DNA from 4 places in the Phyllobacterium sp. P5_D12 genome. Region 4 is predicted to be linked to each of the others. Evidence: riboswitches for the same ligand, from Rfam matches in the RefSeq annotation. Region 4 holds a riboswitch; each other region holds the start of a gene.
What was found. Region 4 has a riboswitch for cobalamin ahead of nrdH (glutaredoxin-like protein NrdH). Riboswitches for the same ligand answer to the same signal wherever they lie in the genome.

Region 1 (6,006 bases), on a different contig from region 4:
ATTTACATAGAAGGCTGCGATGTCGCGTTGAAAGACGACAATTCGCCGGTCACGGCGGCAGACCGCGCGGCGGAAGTGATCATCCTGGATGCGCTGCGCCAGGCAACGCCCGATATTCCGATCGTGGCGGAGGAAGAGATTTCCGGCGGGCATGTGCCAGGTGATCTCGGCAACCGTTTTTATCTGGTTGATCCGCTCGATGGCACGCGCGAGTTCGTCAATCGCAATGGTGATTTCACTGTAAACATCGCCCTGATCGAAGACGGCGCTCCGGTGCTGGGCATCGTCTATGCTCCGGTACGCGGGTGGCTGTTTACCGGCGGCCCGAACGGTGCGCAGGAAGTGACCGTCGATTCCACCGGGAGCGTAACCACGCGCAACAGCATTTCGTGCCGGACTGCGCCGGAGGAAATGATTGCCGTCGCCAGCCGCTCACACCGTACGCCGGAAACTGACGAATACCTGAAGGATTTCGCTATCGCCGATTGCGTCTCGGTTGGCTCATCGATCAAGTTCGGGCTGTTGGCGCGGGGCGAAGCGGACATCTATCCGCGGCTCAGCCGTACAATGGAATGGGACACGGCGGCAGGTGACGCGGTTCTGCGCGCCGCGGGCGGGATCACACTTACGCTGGATGGCAAGCCGCTGACCTATGGCCGCCGCAACCAGGCCAATGATGCAGACTTCGCCAATCCAAGCTTTGTGGCACGCGGAAGGCTCTAGCCCTGCCGCTTCCTTAACAGCAGCGTCACCACAAAAAACGCACCGACGGAGCTCGTAACGATGCCGATCGGCAGTTCCTGCGGTGCGAGCAGGAGCCGTGCGGCAAAGTCGCTCAGGAGAATCAATATTGCGCCGAGCAGTGCGCAGGTGAGGATCAGGCCCGCATGAAGCTGACCGGCAAAACGCCGGGCGATGTGCGGAATCATCAGGCCGACAAAACCGATGACGCCTGCGACCGAAACGAAGATCGCCGTTGAAAATGCGCAGACGATGAAGACTGTGTTGCGCGTGCGGTTGACGCGGACGCCCAAGCTTTCCGCCGTATTTTCGCCGGCGAGAAACGCATCAAGGTTGCGGTGGTTATAGAGCGCGTGGATGAGAATTGCGGTGAGGCCAAGCAATGCCAGCGGCAGGTTTTCCCAGCGCGCGAGGCCGAGCCCTCCAAGCGTCCAGAACAGGACGGAATGGGCGGCGCGCTGATCGCCGGAGAACACCATGTAGTTGGTGAGCGCGGCAAACAGGAACGAGACGGCAAGGCCCGCAAGGATCATGCGTTCCGGCCCCTGACCCTGTACGCGCCGTACAAGCAATAGCACAATGATCGCAGCGAGCATGCCGCCGCAGAATGCAGCGATCGGCAGCGTCCAGATGCCGAAGCGGTCGCCGAAAATGCTGATCACCGAAACCGCACCGGCTGCGGCACCCGAAGATAGCCCGAACAGGAATGGGTCGGCGAGATCGTTGCGCGTTACCGTCTGCAACATCGCGCCGACAATGCCGAGCCCAGCGCCGACGCAGATGGCCAGTATGACGCGCGGCAAGCGCAGATCGACGATAATACGCTCGATTGGTATCGTGGTGCTAAGGTCGCTGAAACCAGCCGCATGGGCGAAGGCATTCAGAACATCACTCAACGGTATGACAGTCGAGCCATAGGCGATGGAAAGCACGGCAAGGGCAATGACCAGCATCACCCCTGCCACGAGCGAAATGTGGTGTCTGGCTTGCACTCAGAAAGCTTCCGGATGCATGGCCTTGGCGATCTTTCCGATGGCTTCGATATTGGCCGGACCGGGCGTGAGCTCGGCATAGCGCAGTGCCACGAAACGCTCATTCTTCACCGCATCGGTTTCCTTCATCGCTGGATGCGCTTTGAGGAAATCGAGCAGCTTCTGATAGCCTGCACCATCCTGATAATCGAGCAGGATAAGGAATTGCGGGTTGCGCGCCGCGACGGTTTCCCATGACGTCGTGCCCCAACTCGTCTCCATGTCTGACATGATGTTGGTACCGCCTGCTTCGCTGATGAGTGCCGTCGGCATTGCGAACTTGCCTGCGGTGAAGGGCTTGTCCTCGCCGGAATCATAAAGAAAAACACGGGTTTCGCCGCTGCTGTTGATTCTCTTTTTGATCTCCGCGAGCTGTGTCTTCCAGGCCGAAACCAGTACCTCGGCCTGCTGCTCCTTGCCGAAAATCTTGCCGAGTTTTGTTATGTCACCATAGAGCAGATCCATCGAGGCGGCGGGGCGATTCTTGTCGAGGTGCACGCAGCTCTCGGTCAAGACGAGGGTCTTGATGCCGTAGGGCGCTAGCGTATCCGGTGTCACATCACCGCCGGGTTTCATCCCATAGTACCAGCCGGCAAAGAAGAAATCGGGGTTGGCGGCGACGAGGTTTTCTATCGTCGGTTCCTTGGAGGCGAGCTCCGGGATTTGACCAAGCTGTTTCCTGAAGGCGTCATCCACCTTGTACCAACCTGTGATGCCGGTCACACCGGCCATTGACGATTGCAGGTCGAGTGCAAAGGCCATCTCGCTCATATTAAGATCCTGGATCACGGCTCGTTTTGGCGCGGCATCGAAAGTCAGTGGTTTGCCGCAATTGTCCACAGTGACGGGAAATGCGAAAGCGGTCGTCGAGACTACGGTCAGTGCGAGGGCAAGAATTGTCTTTTTCATCAAATGCTCCGTACGTAGAGATGGACTGATAGGGATGGTTCTGGCGTCTCGAACACCATGAGGTCGCGGTTCTGCGATGGATGGCGCAAGCGCAAAACGTCTAGATTGAAGACGTCGCCGACAACCCGAGGCGTCAGCGTTTCATCGGGGGTGCCGGTGGCCACTACCCGGGCGTTATGCATGACCGCGACGTGCGTTGCAAAAGGCGCGACCAACGGCAGATCGTGCAGGACCGCGATCGTCGTCACGTCCAGTCCGGCGACCAGTGACAGCAACTCGCTGCGCGCCCTGGGGTCGAGATGGTTGGTTGGTTCATCAAGGAAAAGCACGGCCGGTTGTTGGGCAATGGCCCGCGCCAACTGTACGCGCTGACGCTCGCCGCCCGATAGCGATCCGATGGCGCGTCGCGAAAACTGCGCGATCTTCGCGCGATGCAGGGCTTCAACGACGATCTCGCGTTCCCGTGCCTTGGTAAAGGCGCCAATATGCGGAATACGGCCGAGAGAGACATAGTCTTCGACGGAAAGCTGCAGCTCCGGCGTGTCGGTCTGGCCGACAAAGGCAAACTGCCGGGCACGCTCAAGCGGTGTCAAATGGCTGACGCTTTTGCCACGGAGCGTGATATCGCCGAAAGCCGGCTGGAGAAGACCTGCCAGCATGCGTAACAAGGTCGACTTGCCGGCGCCGTTCGGTCCGATAATCGCCAAACGTGCACCGCATTCGATCGTCAAGGATGCCTTGTCGACCAGGGTCTCGCTGGCGATGCGATAAGTCACCTCGGCGGCGTTGAGCACGATATGACTCATGAGTGAAGTCCTCCGGATGCTGAAACGCGGCAAAAGCCGTAGCGCGCAGCTGTTCCAATACGTAATGTTATAACATATGTAAAGAGAGGCAATGCGCTGAAAGCAAGAACTGGCCTGACGCGGGAAAAAATCTTTGGGGTGCTCATTCCCGTCCATCTGCTAGCGACGGGATCAGGGAACGGACAATGTAGCCATCAGGCACGGACCCGCGAAAGGGGGCCGTTGCAGCGGGAAACATCGCATCGCTCCCGGCACACCCCGTCCGGTTCGAATTTCAGTATTGATGGCAGGTCTCCTGGCTCGCGGGTCTCGGTTTGGCCCGGCCTTCCCGGTTTTCACCAGTGGCGCTATTGAGCCTCACTCACCGCTTACAGTTGCGGGGGCAGCCACGGTCTCGGTCCCTTTTGGGTACGCCTCACCGTGTTCCCTTTTCATCTCCAGCGTTGTCTTGCCGGAGAAACCATCGGTGACGATCATTAGTGGAAAAAGCACCCAAAGCAATCCGTTTATTAAACGATGGATCAGTCAAATGCAGATACCGCTTGGAAAAATAGAGGGAAATGCTATGTTTTGTCTTGGAGTGAGAGGCAAGCTTTCGCCTGCCTCTCTTTTCCTGGTTTGCTGAAATAGGACCCGGATCGTGACTTGCCAGCCAGTCCGGGTCTTTTTCAATTCCAGGGTGATACGCAGTGGTAGAAACCACATAGCGTCACCTCCTGTCTTGCGAGCAAGGCCCTTGCCCTAGGTCGGAGAGGCCTATCGCCTCCGATACACCGGTTGGCACGGTGTTTTCTGCTTCACTCACAAAACGCGACAAAGGTGACTGTGATCGTCTTGGCGGCAACGAATGCAGAGTTGCATTCGTCAGGTCGTGGCGGCCTTCCAAGCTGTGTGGCCAAGCCCGTTTATGCGGCAACGGTCTGATGTGCTAAAATAATTGGCAGGGACATTTAACAAAGGCGTGGAGTAGGCTACGGTTCTTCGGGGACAAGCATTTCAGAAAAAAATTTGAGGCGACATGGCAATTCACGCAGCAGTCTATCATCTGACCCATTACAAATATGACCGCCCGATCATGCTCGGGCCGCAAGTGATCCGCCTGCAACCTGCGCCTCATTCCCGGACCAAAGTTCTCAGCCATTCGTTGAAGGTCAGTCCGGCCAATCATTTCGTCAATCTGCAGCAGGACCCCTACGGCAATTTCCTGGCGCGCTTCGTTTTCCCGGAGCCGGTGACGGAACTCAAGATCGAAGTCGATCTCATCGCCGACATGACGGTCTACAATCCATTCGACTTTTTCGTAGAACCCGTCGCCGAGACCTGGCCCTTCGCTTACCCCGACGACATAAAGGATGACCTCTCGATCTATCTGAAACCGGAGCCGATCGGCCCGTTGCTCTCGAATTTTCTTGCGACCGTCGATCGCACGCCGACAAACACCGTGAATTTCGTCGTGGATCTCAATGCGCGTATCCAGCGCGAAGTTGGCTATGTCATTCGAATGGAAACCGGTGTGCAGGAGCCGGAAGTGACGCTGGACGTCCGCACGGGTTCCTGCCGCGATTCGAGCTGGCTTCTGGCGCAGGCGTTACGCCATCTTGGTCTCGCGGCGCGGTTTGTTTCCGGTTATCTGATCCAGTTGAAGCCCGATCTTGTTTCGCTGGACGGGCCCGCCGGCACGAGCCAGGATTTCACCGATCTTCATGCCTGGTGCGAGGTCTATCTGCCGGGTGCAGGCTGGATCGGCCTCGATCCGACATCCGGTCTGTTGACTGGCGAGAGCCACGTACCCCTTGCTGCCACACCGCATTATCGCAATGCGGCTCCGATCTCCGGCATGGCGGAACCCGCGAATGTCGAATTCGGCTTCGATATGCGTGTAACACGCGTCTCCGAACACCCGCGCATCACCAAGCCATTCTCCGATGAATCCTGGACAGCGCTGGATGCACTCGGTGAAAAGGTGGACGCGTTTCTCAAAGAGCGCGACGTGCGCCTGACGATGGGCGGCGAGCCGACATTCGTATCGATCGACGATTTCGAATCCGGCGAGTGGAATACCGATGCTGTCGGCCCGACCAAACGCGAGAAGGCCGACAAGCTCATCCGCCGGCTGCGCGAGCGTTTCGCTCCGGGCGGGTTCCTGCATTACGGGCAGGGGAAGTGGTATCCCGGCGAAAGCCTTCCGCGCTGGACGTTCTCGCTCTACTGGCGCAAGGACGGCAAGCCGATCTGGGTCAATCCGGATCTGATTGCAGCCGAGAACAGCGTGGCAAAGATCCAACCGGACGATGCGGGCAAGCTTCTGACCGGCATGGCCGAGGTGCTCGGCGTCGAGAACGAGATGGTCACGCCTGCCTACGAAGACCCGGCCGAATGGATCGTCAAGGAAGGCAATCTGCCTGCCAACGTCGATCCCTCTAATTCCAAGCTCAAGGACCCGGAAGAGCGCAGTCGCATGGCCCGCGTCTTCGAGCGCGGCTTGACGGAACCGACAGGCTTTGTTCTCCCCGTGCAGC
Region 2 (4,764 bases), on a different contig from region 4:
GCATGTCGATATCCGTGGCAAAATCTGGACTTTCTGGATGCTTTTCCGGATACGCGGAGACGGAGATGTCGAAGTCCGCGAAGGCTTTGAGCCCAGCAACCAGCTCGGCGCCGTTCTCATAGCCACCTGGAGTTGGTTTGTAGTGCGCACCAACGCCGCCGGCCGGATCGCCGCGCAACGCCACAAAGCGCTTGACGCCCATGGCCGCAAACTCGCGCACAACCGTATCCACCTCTTCCTTAGTCGCATCGACGCAGGTCAGATGGGCGGCGGCATTGACGTCGGTTTCAGTCAAAATCCGCTTGATTGTACGGGCAGTACGTTCCCGGGTGGTGCCGCCGGCACCGTAAGTCACCGATACGAATTCAGGATTGAGCGGCGCAAGGCGCGTCACCGTTTCCCAAAGCCGTTCTTCCATGACTTCCGTCTTCGGCGGGAAAAACTCAAATGAAACACGGATATTTGACCCAATATCCGAACGGCGGGACTGGCGGAAAAAACTCATTATACGCTCTCCGTTATGCGGGAGGTTGAATCGGGATCGGCGATCAGCAAGCGCGGGTCGCGTGCCAGCCACAATTTGACGGTCAGTTTGTCATCGCCCTTCGGTTCTAGATCGCGGCTCTCTTCGAGCATCAATCCAGCCTCGGTCAGCCAGTCACGCATCTGCCCGTCATTGAACCCAAGACGCACATGCGCATGATTGTCGCGCAGGAACTCAAGCTCATGCGGGGCAAAATCGACGATCAACATTCGCCCGCCTGCCCGCAACGCGCGCGCCGCTTCGCGGATTGCTTCCGCCGGATTATCGAGAAAGTGCAGGACCTGGTGAATCGTCACGAAATCGAAAGACTCCCGATCGACCGGGAGCGAGTAGACGTCGCCATGGCGAACCTGTGCGTTGGTAATCCCGTCGCGGTCGAGATTTGAACGGGCAATAGTCAGCATGTCGCGATTAATGTCGATGCCGACACCGCGCACATAAAGCGGCGCAAAAAGCTCCAGAAGGCGGCCTGTGCCAGTCCCAACGTCGAGCATGGCCTGGAAGGGCTTGCGACCGACAATTTTGATCAGTGCGTCTTCTACAGCGCCATCCGGAACATGCAATGAACGGATCGCGTCCCAGCTGGTGGCATTGGCGCTGAAATAGGCAGCTGCACGCTCACGACGCTGCAGCTTCACCGAGGAAAGGCGTTCAAGATCACGCTCCAACAGCGTATCGGCGTTGTCCAGACGATCCAGAAGAGAGCGGGCGATGTCGCCGACGATCAGCGATTCTGCCAAACGGAAATAAGCCCAGGAACCTTCCTGATAACGGTTGATGAGGCTTGCTTCAAACAGGAGCTTGAGGTGGCGTGACACACGTGGCTGTGACTGACCGAGAATAGTCGTAAGGTCCGAAACTGTCAGGTCGCCGCGCGACAAGAGCGCCAGAATACGCAAACGGCTTGGCTCGGCCGCTGCTTTCAGCGTATCGACCATCAGATCAAGATTGAGATTACGCTTGTCCATTATTCACCTCAAAAGACATAAAGATATGTTTATGTGAGAAATCAAATTTTGGCAAGTTGTTTTTGCCGTTGACGACAAATTTTGCCGCGTTTGAAATACGACCAAGAATCACGCAAGGAACCTGCATGAGCACAGGAACAAACCGCCAGCGCGCGATCAACAAGGCGCTGACGCTGCTTCTCCCGGCGGTGCCCTATTCGGATTCGGAGCCGATAAGGGCTGCTGCTGGCGCGCCGCACATGCGGTCATTGCCCCCTCCCATTGCGGTGTGGCTTGCTGCCGTGGCGCATGTCCGCCACCAGCACACGGACTATGACGCCCTGCGCGATGAAGGGTATGACAAGGAGAGTGCGCGATTCTTCGTGCTAGATGCCATCAATCGGAAGTTGACGGAGTGGCGGGCGACGCGTCTGCTGGACCCTGATGAGGAAGATCCGAGCTGATACTGATCGTGTCCTGCCATTGATCTTGGAAAATCAGGTCCTCCAGAGGTAATCTTTTGGCCCAGCCACGGCTTTGCAGTTCCGGCATGTCGTAGAGTTCATCAACATAACCGATACAGAGGTAGGCTATGATCTCGGCATGCTCCGGAATGCTGAGGATACGGCGCATATCCTGATCGTGGTAAATGCTGACCCAGCCGACACCGATGCCCTCGGCCCGAGCCGCGAGCCAAAGATTTTGCACAGCGCAGACGGTACTGTAGAGATCCATCTGGTGATTATGCGTGCGCCCAAGCACCACCTTGCCGCCGCGCGTGCGGTCGCAGGTGATGCACAGGTTGATCGGTGCCTTGAGAATGCCTTCGAGCTTCAGCGAAGCATAAAGCGCTTGCCGTTCGTCGCTGAACAGCAACTTCGCTTCCTCGTTGGCGCGGGTGAAGGCGCGATGTATCTCCACCTTTCGCGCTTCGTCCCGAATGACAATAAAGTTCCACGGCTGCATGAATCCGACCGACGGCGCGTGGTGCGCAGCGTCCAGAAGACGCATCAGGATGTCGTCGGGCACCGGTTTCGGGAGAAACTGGTCGCGCACATCGCGCCTCGTATAGATGGCTTTATAGACCGCTGYGCGTTCATCATCGGAAAAGCGATCGGCGGTGACCGGACGATACGAAACATTCTGCATTGTTTGCTCCCAACAACGCTTGGAAACTCTCCCCGCCGTCCGCGCGGTTTGAGCTATGAGGTCCGGCCGGTCTTCTGACTGAGGTTCGTCTGAACCGCGCGCCTTCCGGTATATCCGTGGCATCTGCGCGGCCCATCCCCTTTACAGCGTTGGGCACGTGCCGGAGTCACACCGGCTTCCCGATTCTCCCGCAAAAAGCAGGCACCGGACCTTCAGTCCATTCGCCATAGAAAATCCCTCGGCGCAACCCTCAGACCTGATAAATCCATTGCTCAGGAATCCGCACATCGACTTTTTCACCGGCGCGAATGGTGCCCGGTTTCTCGACCCACGCGACAATGCCACGCAAGCGCTTCGAGACCCGGACGAAATCGAGCGCTGTCGTCGTGTGATCTTCTGTGTCTGCATGTTCGCCGATGGAGCGCCCCGCTACCTTGCAGGGGGCATTCTGCCCGTCCACCCTCAAAGTGACGCCTCCCTCGAAGAACATCAGCGTCCGTGGCGGCAGCATCGAAAGCGCCGGAATACCGTCAATGACCATGTTGCCGCCGATCCATTCAGCCTTCAGATCAGACAATCCCATGCCAGCAGCGACATCCGCCAGTTCGTCCGATGCGAGAATGGAAAGCTGGCGCTCGTTGCGCATTTCCGTGCCGCGCGGATACCAGGGCTCACGGCCGCCGGACTTGCGCGTTGGACCAGCATGAAAATCGCCAACGATCCCGTCGAATGTGAGATCAAGAGAAGCTGCAGGCGTCGTGACAAAGTCGCCTGCGAGAGCTTCGAACAACCCACTTACCCGCCCGCTAAGCTTGCGTGAAGGGAATATCTCGGTTCTGGTTTCAAACAGGTCAGTCATTGCGCCACTCCATGAGACTTCCCGGATACTAGAAAATCAGGCCACGAAAACCAGCAAATAAGCCTGATGGGTTCGTCAAAAATGGTGATGGGAGAACGTCTCCGCCTCCCATTACCGTTATCGAGTTAGCGGCTTGTAGCTCGGACGCTTTGGATTGACGCTATCGGGACCAAGGCGGCGGATCTTGTCGTTCTCGTAGTCCTCGAAATTGCCTTCGAACCATTCCACATGGCTGTCGCCWTCGAATGCGAGAATATGCGTCGCCAGCCGGTCCAGGAACATGCGATCATGGCTGATGATCACGGCGCAGCCTGCATATTTTTCCAGCGCGTCCTCAAGCGCCGCCAGCGTTTCGGTGTCGAGATCGTTGGTAGGCTCATCGAGCAGAAGAACATTGCCACCAGCCTGCAGCATCTTGGCGAGATGCACGCGGTTGCGCTGACCGCCGGAGAGATTGCCGACCTTTTGCTGCTGATCGCCGCCCTTGAAGTTGAACGCCGAGACATAGGCACGTGAGTTCATCTCGTGCTTGCCGAGCTTGATGATTYCATTGCCGCCCGAAATTTCTTCCCAGACGTTCTTATCAGCCTTCAAATGATCGCGGCTCTGATCGACATAGCCAAGATGCACTGTTTCACCGATGCGGATGGATCCAGAATCCGGTTTTTCCTGGCCGGTGATCATCTTGAACAGGGTGGTTTTGMCTGCACCGTTGGGGCCGATAATGCCGACAATGCCGCCGGGCGGCAGCTTGAATGTAAGGTTTTCGATGAGCAGTCGATCCCCGAAGGATTTCGTGAGACCTTCCGCTTCAATCACCACCTGACCAAGGCGCTCGCCTGCCGGAATGAGAATCTGTGCGTCGCCTGGCCGCTGATCGTTGGCCGCATCCACCAAGGCGTCATAGGCCTTGATACGCGCCTTGGACTTGGCCTGACGCGCCTTGGGGCTCGCCGAAATCCATTCGCGCTCGCGCTCCAATGCTTTCTGGCGCGAGTCGTCTTCGCGGCCTTCCTGCTGCATGCGCTTGGCCTTGGCACCGAGATAGGCCGAATAGTTGCCTTCATAAGGAATACCGCGACCACGATCGAGTTCGAGAATCCACCCGGTAACATTGTCGAGGAAGTAGCGATCGTGGGTGATCAGCAGTACCGAACCCTTGTATTCGCGCAGGTGCTTTTCCAGCCACGCCGTGGTTTCCGCATCCAGATGGTTGGTTGGCTCGTCGAGGAGCAGAAGGTCCGGCTGCGACAGCAGTAGACGGC
Region 3 (6,006 bases), on a different contig from region 4:
CGGCTTGCCGCGTGTCGAGATCGCCATGCACTCGATTCACTATATCGACCTGATCCGGCAGATCCTTGGTAACCCGCTTGGTGTCCACGCCAAGACACTGGGCCATCCCAACCACAAGGTAGCGCAGACTCGAACGAGTGCCATTCTCGACTACGGCAACAAGGTGCGTTGCTCGCTGTCGGTCAATCACGACCACAAATTCGGGCGCAAATTCCAGGCCTGCGAGTTTCGCATCTGCGGCACCGAAGGCGCGGCCTATGTAAAGCTCGGGGTCAATCTCGATTATCCGCGGGGTGAGCCGGACGAATTGATGATCTATCCGAAGGGCGGATCCGACTGGATCAACGTCCCCTTGCAAGGCGCATGGTTTCCAGACGCATTTGTCGGGCGCATGGCCAACCTCCAGCGCTACGCCAGCGGCGAGGACCAGGAACTTGTCAGTTCCGTCGAGGATGCGTGGCATACAATGGCGCTGGTCGAAGCGGCCTATCAATCCAGTGCGACGCCAGCTACCCCGCTCGCACAGAAGCCGGAGGCCTGAATGTCCGAACAAGCCATCTATTTCGAGGACTATGAACTCGGCCATGTGCGGGTCACAACCGGTCGCACTATTACCGAGACTGATTTCGTGGTCCACGCCGGCCATACGGGCGATTTCTTCCCGCATCACATGGACGCTGAATTTGCGAAGACCACCCCCTTTGGTCAGCGCGTTGCCCATGGCACGATGATCTTTTCAATCGGCGTTGGGCTGACCGCAAGCCTGATCAATCCGGTGGCGTTTTCCTATGGCTATGATCGCCTGCGCTTTGTCCGGCCGGTTTTCATTGGCGATACGATCCGCACACGCGTAACAATCAGCGCCAAGGATGATGACCCGAAGCGGTCCGGCAGCGGACGCGTCGTCGAGCGCTGCGAGGTCATCAATCAACGTGACGAGGTCGTGCTTGCCGCCGACCATATTCTCATAGCCGAGCGCAAGAGCAAGGCGACATAAGCGATTGGAGATTTGCAATGACTGGTAAACTTGAAGGCAAGCGGGTTTTGATCACAGCCGCAGGGCAGGGCATTGGCCGCGCCTCGGTGCTTGCGTTCGCCCGCGAAGGTGCAATCGTGCACGCGACGGATATCAACCAGCAACTGCTGGATGCGCTGCCGAAAGAGGCGGGGATCAAGCCGCGCAAGCTCGACGTGCTGAAGACGGACGAAGTCAATCAGGTGATCGGCGAACTTGGTGCGATCGACGTGCTGTTCAATTGCGCCGGGTTCGTCCACGGCGGTTCCATTCTCGAAATGCCGGACGCAGACCTGGACTTCGCGCTGGACCTCAATGTCCGCGCCATGATCCGAACGATCAGGGCTGTTCTGCCGGGTATGATCGAGCGCAAGGATGGCGCGATCGTCAATATGTCGTCTGTCGCCAGCAGCGTTAAGGGTGTCCCGAACCGTTTTGCCTATGGCGTGACCAAAGCGGCTGTCCTGGGTCTCACCAAGGCGGTGGCCGCCGACTATATTACACAGGGCATTCGCTGCAACGCCATCTGCCCGGGTACGGTCGAAAGCCCGTCGCTCGAACAGCGCATGCGTACCGGCGGTGACTATGATGCGACACGCGCCGCCTTCATCGCGCGCCAGCCGATGGGCCGTCTTGGCTTGCCGGAAGAGATCGCTGACCTTGCCGTCTATCTCGCCGGCGCGACATACACCACGGGTCAAGCTTACAACATCGATGGTGGCTGGACCGTATAGAGGTCTCCACAGGAGTAATATTATGACCCGCATTACCGATCTTCGCGTTTTCGATATCCGGTTTCCCACGTCGCAAAGCCTCGATGGATCGGATGCGATGAACCCGGATCCGGACTATTCGGCCGCCTACGTCGTCCTCGACACAGATGCGGATGGACTTGCCGGCCATGGCCTGACCTTCACCATCGGGCGCGGCAACGAAATCGTCTGTATGGCGATCGAGGCGCTGAAGCACCTTGTCATTGGTCTTGAACTCGACTGGGTGAAGGAAAATCCGGGTCGCTTCTGGCATTTCGTCACAGGCGACAGCCAGCTTCGCTGGATCGGACCGGACAAAGGCGCGATGCACCTCGCAACCGGTGCGGTCGTCAATGCCGTGTGGGATCTTCTGGCAAAGGAAGCCGGGAAACCGGTCTGGCAATTTGTCGGCGAAATGACTCCGGAAGAGATCGTCAGTATTGTCGATTTCCGCTATCTGACCGATGTACTGACACGGGATGAGGCACTTGAAATTCTGCGCAAGGCGGAGAAGGGCAAGCAGGAGCGGATCGCTGATCTGAAAGCGACAGGTTATCCTTGCTATACAACCTCGGCGGGCTGGCTTGGCTATTCCGATGACAAGCTGCGTCGCCTTTGCCAGGAGGCTATCGACGCAGGTTTCAATCACATCAAGATGAAAGTCGGTCGCGATCTCGACGATGATATCCGGCGTCTGACCATTGCCCGCGAGGTGATCGGCGATGACCGCATCCTCATGATCGATGCCAATCAGGTGTGGGAGGTCAACGAGGCTATCGACTGGATAAACAGGCTCGCCTTCGTCAAACCGTTCTTCATCGAGGAGCCAACGAGCCCGGACGATGTGGCAGGTCATCGAAAGATCCGGCAAGCCATCAGCCCGGTGAAGGTTGCGACAGGCGAGATGTGCCAGAACCGCATCATGTTCAAGCAGTTCATCGCCGAGGGCGCGATCGACGTGGTGCAGATCGATTCTTGCCGCATGGGCGGGCTCAACGAGGTGCTGGCTGTGCTGCTGATCGCGGCGAAATATAATCTGCCGGTCTGGCCGCATGCAGGCGGCGTGGGCCTTTGCGAATATGTGCAGCACCTGTCGATGATCGATTATGTCGCGGTGTCAGGCACAAAGGCGGGCAGAGTCATCGAATATGTCGATCATCTGCATGAACATTTCGTCGACCCGTGCAATATCCAGAATGCCGCCTATATGCCGCCGGTCCTGCCGGGCTTCTCAATCGAGATGAAGCCGGAATCGATCAAACAGTATTTGTACAGAGCTTAAACTTAGGGGGTATTTCTTCCGTGTCGTCTTGCGTAAATGCGATGTCGTTTCCGCGCCTATTCTTTTGTTCTGCCGAGTGCTCTTATCGAGACACTTGAGGTGCCGCTTTCTAGGGGAAGCGGAGAATTGGGAAGCCGGTCAAAAAACCCGGCGCTGCCCCCGCAACGGTAGTGGAGTGGAAAACGCGGCAAAACAGCCACTGGGAGTGCACCCCGGGAAGGCGTCGCGAAGCCAGACAAGGCAACTCCAGAGCCCGGAAACCAGCCTCGAGTGACAAAACCGACTGATCGCGGTGGGCGATCAAGGAGCATGCTTTTGTGCGGTCAACATCCGTTGGCCGTATGGACGTTCTTCTCCGTCACCACCAGTCAGTTCTTTGCAGCTTTTAGGGCGAGGACACGACATGGACATTCGTAACGAACTGCTCCGGAATCTCAGGAACCGGAAACCGGGCTACGGACTTGAACAGGCATTCTATTCCGATCCGGACTATTACCGTCTCGACATCGAGAATATCTTCTATCGCGATTGGCTATTCATCGGCCATGATTGCGAGGTGGCCAAGCCGGGCAACTACTTCACGGCTCAGGTTGGCGACTATCCGGTCGTCATCGTCCGCGACCGCCAAAAACAGATCCGCGCTTTCCACAATTCCTGCCGCCATCGCGGCTCGCGCGTTTGCGCCGCCGAAAGGGGCACCGCGGCGAAGCTCGTCTGCCCCTACCATCAGTGGACCTATGAACTGGACGGCCGCTTGCTGTTCGCCCGCCAGATGAGCGATGATTTCGACGCCAGCCAGCACAGCCTGAAAACGGTGCATTGCGAAAGTGTCGGCGGCTACATCTTCATTTGCCTCGCGCCCGTCGCTCCGGATTTCGGCCCGACACGCGCCCTGCTCGAACCCTATCTCGCGCCGCATCGCCTGACCGAGACCAAGGTGGCATTCCAGAGTTCGATTGTCGAAAAAGGCAACTGGAAGCTCGTCTGGGAAAACAATCGCGAATGCTACCACTGCGTCGCCAACCACCCGGAACTGTGCAAGACCTTCCCCGAAGCGCCAAGCGCTACCGGAATTCAGGGCTCCAAGGAGGATCCCGAAATGGTCGCGCATTGGGAAAAGTGTGAAGCAGTCGGCCTTCCAAGTGTGTTCCGTATCGCAGAAGACGGTCAGTATCGTGCCACACGCGTGCCTCTGCTTAGTGGTGCCGAGAGCTACACGATCAGCGGCAAGCGCGCAGTCGGCAGGCAACTCAGTGATGATATCAACGCACAGCAGATCGGTTCGCTACTGCTCTATCATTACCCGACCACGTGGAACCATGTTCTCGGCGACCAGGCGATTTCTTTCCGCGTGCTTCCGCTCGGACCGAACGAGACCGAGGTCACGACGAAGTGGCTCGTCCACAAGGACGCAGTCGAAGGCGTCGACTACAATCTCGAAGAACTGACCCATGTCTGGCTCGAGACCAATAATCAGGACCGCCGTATCGTTGAAGAGAATGCATTCGGTATCCGCTCGCCTGCCTATGAACCGGGTCCATACTCGGTCGAACACGAAGGTGGCGTGCTGCAATTCCTCGAATGGTACAGCAATTCCATGGAAACAAGGCTTTCCGACGAAACCAAGCTCAGCAAGGTAGCATGATGAATATGACGCTTCCTCAGACCTATCCACACCTCGATCAGATGCAGCCATGGAATGATCGGCTGCATCTTCTGGAGTGCCTGTCGGTCATCGAGGAAGCGCCCAATGTGAAGACTTTCACGTTCAAATCGGACAATCAAAACTGGTTTCGCTATGAGCCCGGCCAGTTCATGACGTTCGAGTTGCCGGTGCAACCGGAAGCCGTCTTGCGCACATTTACATTGTCATCCAGCCCATCGCGGCCATTCACTATTGCCGTGACGGCGAAAGCCCAGGATGGCAGTATAGGTGCGCGGTGGATGCTAGACCATCTGACGCCGGGTGCACGGTTGAAGGCATTCGGGCCGCTTGGCGATTTCTCCATGCGCAAACATCCCGGCGGGAAGTATCTGTTCATCTCGGCGGGTTCTGGCATCACGCCGATGATGTCGATGACGCGCTGGATGCACGATTGCGCCCCGCAAAGCGACATCAATTTCGTCACCTGCGCACGCCGGCCGAGCGACATTATTTTCCGCAGGGAGCTTGAATATCTGACCAGCTGCATGCCGAACCTGAAGCTTGCCTTCCTTATAAAGGAACACGAGATGGGGCAGGTGTGGACCGGTATTCGCGGCCGTTTTGAAGAGGCAAGGTTGCCGTTGCTTTCGCCGGACTTCAAGGACAGGACGATCTTCTGTTGCGGGCCTGAGACCTTCATGCGGGATGTGCGCACCATGCTCGAAGCATCCGGCTTCGACATGACGCATTACCACCAGGAGAGTTTCGGACCGGCCGCCGAACCGGTGCTGCCGATGATGGACGCGATATCGACAGAGGCCGTTGAGAGATCCGCGATGGTCAGTTTTTCCATGTCGGGCATGGAAGTGGCATGTGCGCCGGGCGAAACGATCCTGAAGGCCGCGCGCGGTGCCGGGATACGCATTGCGGCGGCGTGTGAATCGGGGCTCTGTGGCACCTGCAAGGTTATGAAAATTTCCGGCGAGGTCGACATGGACCACAATGGCGGTATTCTCGACGATGAGATCGACGAGGGCTATGTGCTCGCGTGCTGTTCCAAGCCACTCGGCAATGTTGAAATTGAGGCCTAGGCCGCAAGCAATGATTTAAGTTTCACGTCCACCGTAGCGAGCTGGCTCGAGTCCGGTCTCGCGCCGCGGGCAATCAACATCTCGGCCAGCCTTATGTCCTTCGCTACCGAATTGCCCGGGCCAATGCCGCTTGCCGCGACAAGACGCCCATCGGCAGCAAGGTGGAAAAGAATGAAGGCGCCGTCACCGAGGTCGCGGCGGATCGTTTGCGTACCCTCGTC
Region 4 (6,006 bases):
CAGCGTCAGCAAAAAGTTCCTGTGATTTCCCCATCCCGTTATTTTGCCTGCGCCGCAGCGTCAATCGCTGACGCCGCTGCACGCTGAATCTATTTAAGGACCCGACAGCCCGATGGACTGGACACTGGACTGGATTGCCGACCCCAACGCCTGGATTGGTCTTGCCACGCTTGTCGTGCTGGAGATCGTGCTCGGCATCGACAATCTCGTTTTCATAGCGATCCTCGCCGACAAACTGCCTCCGCATCAACGCAACCGTGCGCGGCTTGTCGGCTTGTCGCTGGCTCTGGTCATGCGGCTTCTGCTGCTTGCCTCCATTTCATGGGTAGTCACACTGACGCGACCTCTGTTCAGCGTCGCTGGGCTGGATTTTGCCGGACGCGATATCATCCTTATCCTCGGCGGCATCTTCCTGCTGTTCAAGGGCACTATGGAACTGCACGAGCGGCTGGAAGGCCATATGTCGGCCAAGGAAACCAATGTAGCCCATGCGGTGTTCTGGCAGGTCATTGCCCAGATCGTTGTGCTCGATGCCGTTTTCTCGCTCGACAGTGTCATCACAGCCGTGGGCATGGTGAAATATCTCGAGGTCATGATGATCGCGGTCGTCATTGCCGTAGGTGTGATGATGCTCGCATCCAGGCCGCTCATGACGTTCGTCAACAAGCATCCGACTGTCGTCATTCTCTGCCTCGGGTTTCTGATGATGATCGGTTTCAGTCTGATCGTCGAAGGCTTCGGTTTCCACATCCCGAAGGGCTACCTCTACGCCGCCATCGGCTTCTCTGTGCTTGTCGAGGCTGCCAACCAGGTCGGACGTCACAACCGCGAAAAGCGTATCACGACCATGGATCTGCGCGATCGCACCGCAGGCGCGGTCCTGCGGCTGCTCGGCGGCGGCCGTAACGGAGATGCCGCGCATTCCGATACGCTCGATGTGATTGCAGAACAAAGTGCAGCAGGCGATGTCTTCCATCCGGAAGAAAAGGAAATGATCCGCGGTGTACTTGATCTGGTCGAGCGCCCGGTCCGTTCGATCATGTCGCCGCGCAATGAAGTGGAATGGCTGGATCTCGACGAGACCAACGAAGAGCTGCTCGCCGAAATTCGCACCCTCGCCCACAGCCGTGTTGTACTTGCCCGCGGCCGCGTCGATGAATTCGTCGGCGTTGCGCTCACCAAGGACCTGCTTTTCGCCATTCTCGATGGCGGCAAGATCGATTGGGAAAAGGTCACCCGCCAGCCGCTTATCTTCCATGAAAACGCCAATGTGCTTCGCGTCATGGAACAGTTGCGGGGTTCATCGGTACAGATGGGCGTGATCCTCGATGAGCACGGCTCGTTCGAAGGGGTGGTCACACCAACAGATATCCTCGAAGCCATCGCCGGTGAGTTCCCTGAAGAAGGCGAGGAAAGCCCGATCCTTCAACGTTCGGAAGACGGTAGCATGGTGGTTGACGCCTATATCGACATTCGCCGTCTTGGCGGGCTTATCGATCGTGATCTGGTCGATGAGGGTGACCGCTATACGACGCTCGCCGGCTATATTTTATGGAACCTCGGTCATATACCAGCCGAAGGTGAGAAGCTCACCGTCGACGATCTCGAATATGAGATTGTCGAGATGGATGGCCGCAATATCGGCAAGGTACGAATTTCCCCGACGCAAACGGCAGCGTTCATCTAAACCAGCATTTTTCCACTGAAAAACATATTCGTTGACGCCATTTTAACCTCGTATACCATATCTAGTGTTCGAGGTTCTTTTGATTCGCTTCCAGGATCGAAAGCTAAGACGGGAATACGGTGCGTTGAACCTGACGGTTTGGCAAAGCCGGAGCTGCCCCCGCAACTGTATGCGGCGAGCATTCGTTCGATAACGCCACTGAAATGCACCATTTCGGGAAGGCAGAGCGAGTGCGACGACCCGCAAGCCAGGAGACCTGCCTCGGTCGAAACGAGTCCACCGGCGGGGTGCCGGGAAGGTCGCGACCATATGGCGGAATATATCCGGCATGCCGCTTCCCCTGAACCTCTCCAATTAGTCAACCACGGGGTGAAACCATGTTCAGGCTTTTGAATATATTGAAGCGCGAGTAGTCGGACGGCGGAAGCCCTCTGAAGCATCAGCAAGTATCCCCTTTCCGATCGATATTAACGGGCAATGGCTGTCGTCCGGCCACCCTTTCTATGTCTGAAAACAACAAGGAAATCATGCACATCACCGTTTACAGCAAACCCGCCTGCGTCCAGTGCACAGCGACGACCCGGGCCCTTGATCGTCAGGGCATGGAATATGATGTCGTCGACGTGTCGGCGGACATGGCAGCATTCGAACTGGTTCAGAGCCTCGGTTACCGTCAGGTGCCAGTGGTGATCGCCGGTGAAACTCACTGGGCCGGCTTTCGCCCCGACATGATCAGCGCGCTCGTATAGGCCTGTGGGCGGAATCATCTATTTCTCGAGCCAGTCGGGAAACACCCATCGCTTTGTCAGCAAGCTCGGTCTGCCCTCGACGCAGATTCCTGTCAGCCCCAAGTGCGGTGAGTGCGTGACCCGGGAACCATTTGTCCTGATCGTTCCGACCTATTCGGGAGACGGCGGCAAGGGGGCGGTGCCCAAACAAGTGATCCGTTTTCTTAATATTGTCGAGAACCGTTCGAACCTTCGCGGTGTCATCGCCGCGGGCAACAGCAACTTCGGTGCGACCTTCGGGATCGCAGGCAACATCATCTCTGCAAAATGCCAGGTACCCTATCTCTACAGGTCGAGCTTCTGGGTACCGAGGACGATGTCAACAATGTCAGACACGGATTGGAACGATTTTGGACACGCTCACACTCGACTATGCTTTGAAGGGTGCTGCCGAAACAACGCTGGACTACCATGCGCTGAACGCGATGCTGAACCTCTATGACGAGGATGGAAAAATTCAGCTCGACAAGGACAGGCTGGCGGCAAAACAGTATTTTCTGCAACATGTGAACCAGAACACTGTCTTCTTCCATAATTTGCGGGAGAAGCTCGATTATCTGGTGACCGAGGGATATTATGAGCGTGAGGTGCTGGACCAGTATTCGTTCAACTTCGTCCGCGATCTCGTCGACCATGCCTATGCCAGGAAGTTTCGTTTCCCGACTTTCCTCGGCGCTTTCAAATATTACACCAGCTATACGCTGAAGACGTTCGACGGGAAGCGCTATCTTGAGCGCTACGAAGACCGCGTCTGCATGGTGGCCTTGGCATTGGCGCAGGGCAGTGAACAACTTGCCCGGGATATGGTCGATGAGATTATCTCCGGCCGCTTCCAGCCGGCAACGCCCACCTTTCTCAACGCAGGAAAGAAGCAGCGTGGCGAGCTCGTATCTTGCTTCCTGCTTAGGGTCGAGGACAATATGGAATCGATCGCAAGAGGCATCAATTCRGCCTTGCAGCTGTCAAAACGCGGTGGCGGCGTTGCCTTGTCCCTTACAAATATTCGCGAGGCAGGTGCGCCGATCAAGCAGATCGAAAACCAGTCTTCCGGCATTATCCCAGTGATGAAGCTTCTGGAAGACAGTTTCTCCTATGCCAACCAGCTCGGCGCACGGCAGGGCGCAGGCGCCGTTTATCTCAACGCGCACCATCCCGACATCATGCGCTTCCTCGACACCAAGCGCGAGAACGCTGACGAGAAGATCCGCATCAAGACGCTGTCGCTCGGCGTGGTGGTTCCAGACATTACCTTCGAACTGGCGAAGAACAATGAGGACATGTACCTGTTCTCGCCCTACGATGTGGAGCGGGTCTACGGGGCGAGCTTCACTGAAATCTCGGTCACGGAAAAATACCGGGAAATGGTCGCGGACAGCCGCATCCGCAAGAAAAAGATTAAGGCGCGGGAGTTCTTCCAGGTGCTGGCGGAAATCCAGTTCGAGAGCGGCTATCCCTACATCATGTTCGAGGACACGGTGAACCGCACAAACCCGATTGCCGGACGTATCACCATGAGCAATCTCTGCTCGGAAATCCTGCAGGTGAGCGAGGCCAGCGAATATAATGATGATCTTTCCTACAAACATATGGGCAAGGATATTTCCTGCAATCTTGGCTCGCTGAACATCGCCGCCACGATGGATTCGGCCGATTTCGGCAAGACGATTGAAACGTCGATAAGGGCGCTGACCGCCGTTTCGGACATGAGCCATATCGCGTCTCTCCCATCGATCGAAAAGGGTAACGATGACAGCCATGCGATCGGGCTCGGACAGATGAACTTGCACGGCTATCTCGCCCGCGAACGCATCTATTATGGCTCTGAAGAAGGTGTGGATTTCACCAACATCTATTTCTACACCGTGACCTATCATGCAATCCGCGCATCGAACCGCATCGCCGCCGAGCGGGGCACCAGCTTCAAAGGCTTCGAAAATTCGAAATACGCTTCCGGTAAATATTTCGACAAGTATACCGGGCAGGAATGGCTGCCCGCGACCGGGCGGGTGCGTGAACTCTTCGAGACCGCAGGCATACACATCCCCACAAAGGAAGACTGGCTGGCATTGAAGGAAGCCGTGATGGCGTCCGGTCTCTATAACCAGAACCTGCAGGCAGTACCGCCGACAGGGTCCATCTCCTACATCAACCATTCGACGTCTTCGATCCACCCTATCGTTTCCAAGATCGAGATCCGCAAGGAAGGCAAGATCGGCAGGGTCTACTATCCTGCCTCGTTCATGACCAATGACAATCTCGACTACTACCAGGACGCCTACGAGATCGGACCGGAAAAGATCATCGACACCTATGCAGCAGCGACCCAGCATGTGGACCAGGGTCTTTCCCTGACTCTGTTCTTCCGCGATACCGCCACGACCCGCGACATCAATCGGGCTCAGATTTATGCCTGGAAGAAGGGCATCAAGACCATTTACTACATCCGCCTTCGGCAGATGGCGTTGTCCGGCACGGAAGTGCAGGGCTGCGTATCCTGCGCACTTTGACATTCTGGGGAACGAAATGAACATTCAGGTAAAGACCAAGGCCCCAAAGGCTTCTGCATCGGTGCGCGCGATCAACTGGAACCGCATCGACGACGACAAGGATCTTGAGGTCTGGAACAGGCTGACGGGAAATTTCTGGCTACCGGAGAAGGTGCCGCTGTCGAATGACATCCCCTCTTGGGCAGCGCTCAAGCCGGAAGAGCAGCAGCTGACCATTCGCGTCTTTACCGGATTGACGCTGCTCGACACAATCCAGACCAGCATCGGCGCGCCGAAGCTGATGGAGGATTCAATCACGCCGCACGAGGAGGCAGTCTATTCCAACATCTCCTTCATGGAGGCGGTGCACGCCCGCTCCTATTCATTGATCTTCTCGACATTGTGCTCGACCTCCGATGTCGACGACGCCTATCGCTGGTCGGAGGAAAACGAACATCTGCAGAAGAAATCGACGCTCATTCTCGAGCAATACCGCAATCCCGATCCCCTGAAACGCAAGATCGCCAGCGTTTTCCTTGAAAGCTTTCTGTTCTATTCCGGTTTCTACCTCCCGATGTTCTGGTCGAGCCGGGCAAAGCTCACAAATACAGCCGACATGATCCGCCTGATCATCCGCGACGAGGCTGTCCATGGGTACTATATCGGCTACAAATTCCAGCGTGGGCTGGAGCGCTTGAGCGACGAGCGCCAGCAAGCGATGAAAGAGTTCGCCTTCGAATTGCTGCTTGAGCTTTATGATAATGAGGCGAAATATACCGAAGCGCTCTATGATGGCGTCGGCCTGACAGAGGATGTAAAAAAGTTCCTGCACTACAACGCCAACAAGGCATTGATGAACCTCGGTTACGAAGCACTTTTCCCAGCTGAAGCCTGCAAGGTCAATCCGGCGATCTTGTCGGCGTTGTCGCCCAATGCCGACGAAAACCATGACTTCTTCTCGGGTTCCGGCTCGTCCTACGTCATCGGTAAAGCTATCGCAACCGAAGACGAGGACTGGGATTTCTAGGAAGAATGCGGGATCCGA

Region 1: it holds a riboswitch for cobalamin, as region 4 does, so the genes downstream of both, ACXJ5O_RS06105 (ABC transporter ATP-binding protein) here and nrdH (glutaredoxin-like protein NrdH) in region 4, are expected to answer to the same signal.
Region 2: it holds a riboswitch for cobalamin, as region 4 does, so the genes downstream of both, bluB (5,6-dimethylbenzimidazole synthase) here and nrdH (glutaredoxin-like protein NrdH) in region 4, are expected to answer to the same signal.
Region 3: it holds a riboswitch for cobalamin, as region 4 does, so the genes downstream of both, ACXJ5O_RS04555 (aromatic ring-hydroxylating oxygenase subunit alpha) here and nrdH (glutaredoxin-like protein NrdH) in region 4, are expected to answer to the same signal.

Annotation. Positions count from the first base shown of each region.
Region 1 covers NZ_JBFUMG010000051.1:2,505-8,510, forward strand. Annotated here, with positions in the region: gene cysQ (3'(2'),5'-bisphosphate nucleotidase CysQ) at 1-723, shown strand, start outside; gene ACXJ5O_RS06095 (FecCD family ABC transporter permease) at 720-1,694, opposite strand; gene ACXJ5O_RS06100 (ABC transporter substrate-binding protein) at 1,734-2,681, opposite strand; gene ACXJ5O_RS06105 (ABC transporter ATP-binding protein) at 2,681-3,487, opposite strand; cobalamin riboswitch at 3,756-3,967, opposite strand; gene ACXJ5O_RS06110 (transglutaminase family protein) at 4,506-6,006, shown strand, end outside.
Region 2 covers NZ_JBFUMG010000292.1:715-5,478, reverse strand. Annotated here, with positions in the region: partial or broken gene ACXJ5O_RS17450 (methylenetetrahydrofolate reductase) at 1-505, opposite strand, end outside; gene ACXJ5O_RS17445 (ArsR/SmtB family transcription factor) at 505-1,512, opposite strand; gene ACXJ5O_RS17440 (DUF2293 domain-containing protein) at 1,638-1,955, shown strand; gene bluB (5,6-dimethylbenzimidazole synthase) at 1,888-2,640, opposite strand; cobalamin riboswitch at 2,688-2,864, opposite strand; gene ACXJ5O_RS17430 (MOSC domain-containing protein) at 2,891-3,499, opposite strand; gene ettA (energy-dependent translational throttle protein EttA) at 3,617-4,764, opposite strand, start outside.
Region 3 covers NZ_JBFUMG010000034.1:796-6,801, reverse strand. Annotated here, with positions in the region: gene ACXJ5O_RS04575 (Gfo/Idh/MocA family protein) at 1-541, shown strand, start outside; gene ACXJ5O_RS04570 (MaoC/PaaZ C-terminal domain-containing protein) at 542-997, shown strand; gene ACXJ5O_RS04565 (SDR family oxidoreductase) at 1,015-1,749, shown strand; gene ACXJ5O_RS04560 (L-fuconate dehydratase) at 1,772-3,049, shown strand; cobalamin riboswitch at 3,130-3,332, shown strand; gene ACXJ5O_RS04555 (aromatic ring-hydroxylating oxygenase subunit alpha) at 3,453-4,694, shown strand; gene ACXJ5O_RS04550 (2Fe-2S iron-sulfur cluster-binding protein) at 4,694-5,785, shown strand; partial or broken gene ACXJ5O_RS04545 (NAD(P)/FAD-dependent oxidoreductase) at 5,782-6,006, opposite strand, start outside.
Region 4 covers NZ_JBFUMG010000143.1:105-6,110, forward strand. Annotated here, with positions in the region: partial or broken gene ACXJ5O_RS11745 (hypothetical protein) at 1-87, shown strand, start outside; gene ACXJ5O_RS11750 (TerC family protein) at 113-1,687, shown strand; cobalamin riboswitch at 1,742-1,965, shown strand; gene nrdH (glutaredoxin-like protein NrdH) at 2,215-2,436, shown strand; partial or broken gene nrdI (class Ib ribonucleoside-diphosphate reductase assembly flavoprotein NrdI) at 2,441-2,856, shown strand; gene nrdE (class 1b ribonucleoside-diphosphate reductase subunit alpha) at 2,826-4,982, shown strand; gene nrdF (class 1b ribonucleoside-diphosphate reductase subunit beta) at 4,999-5,988, shown strand.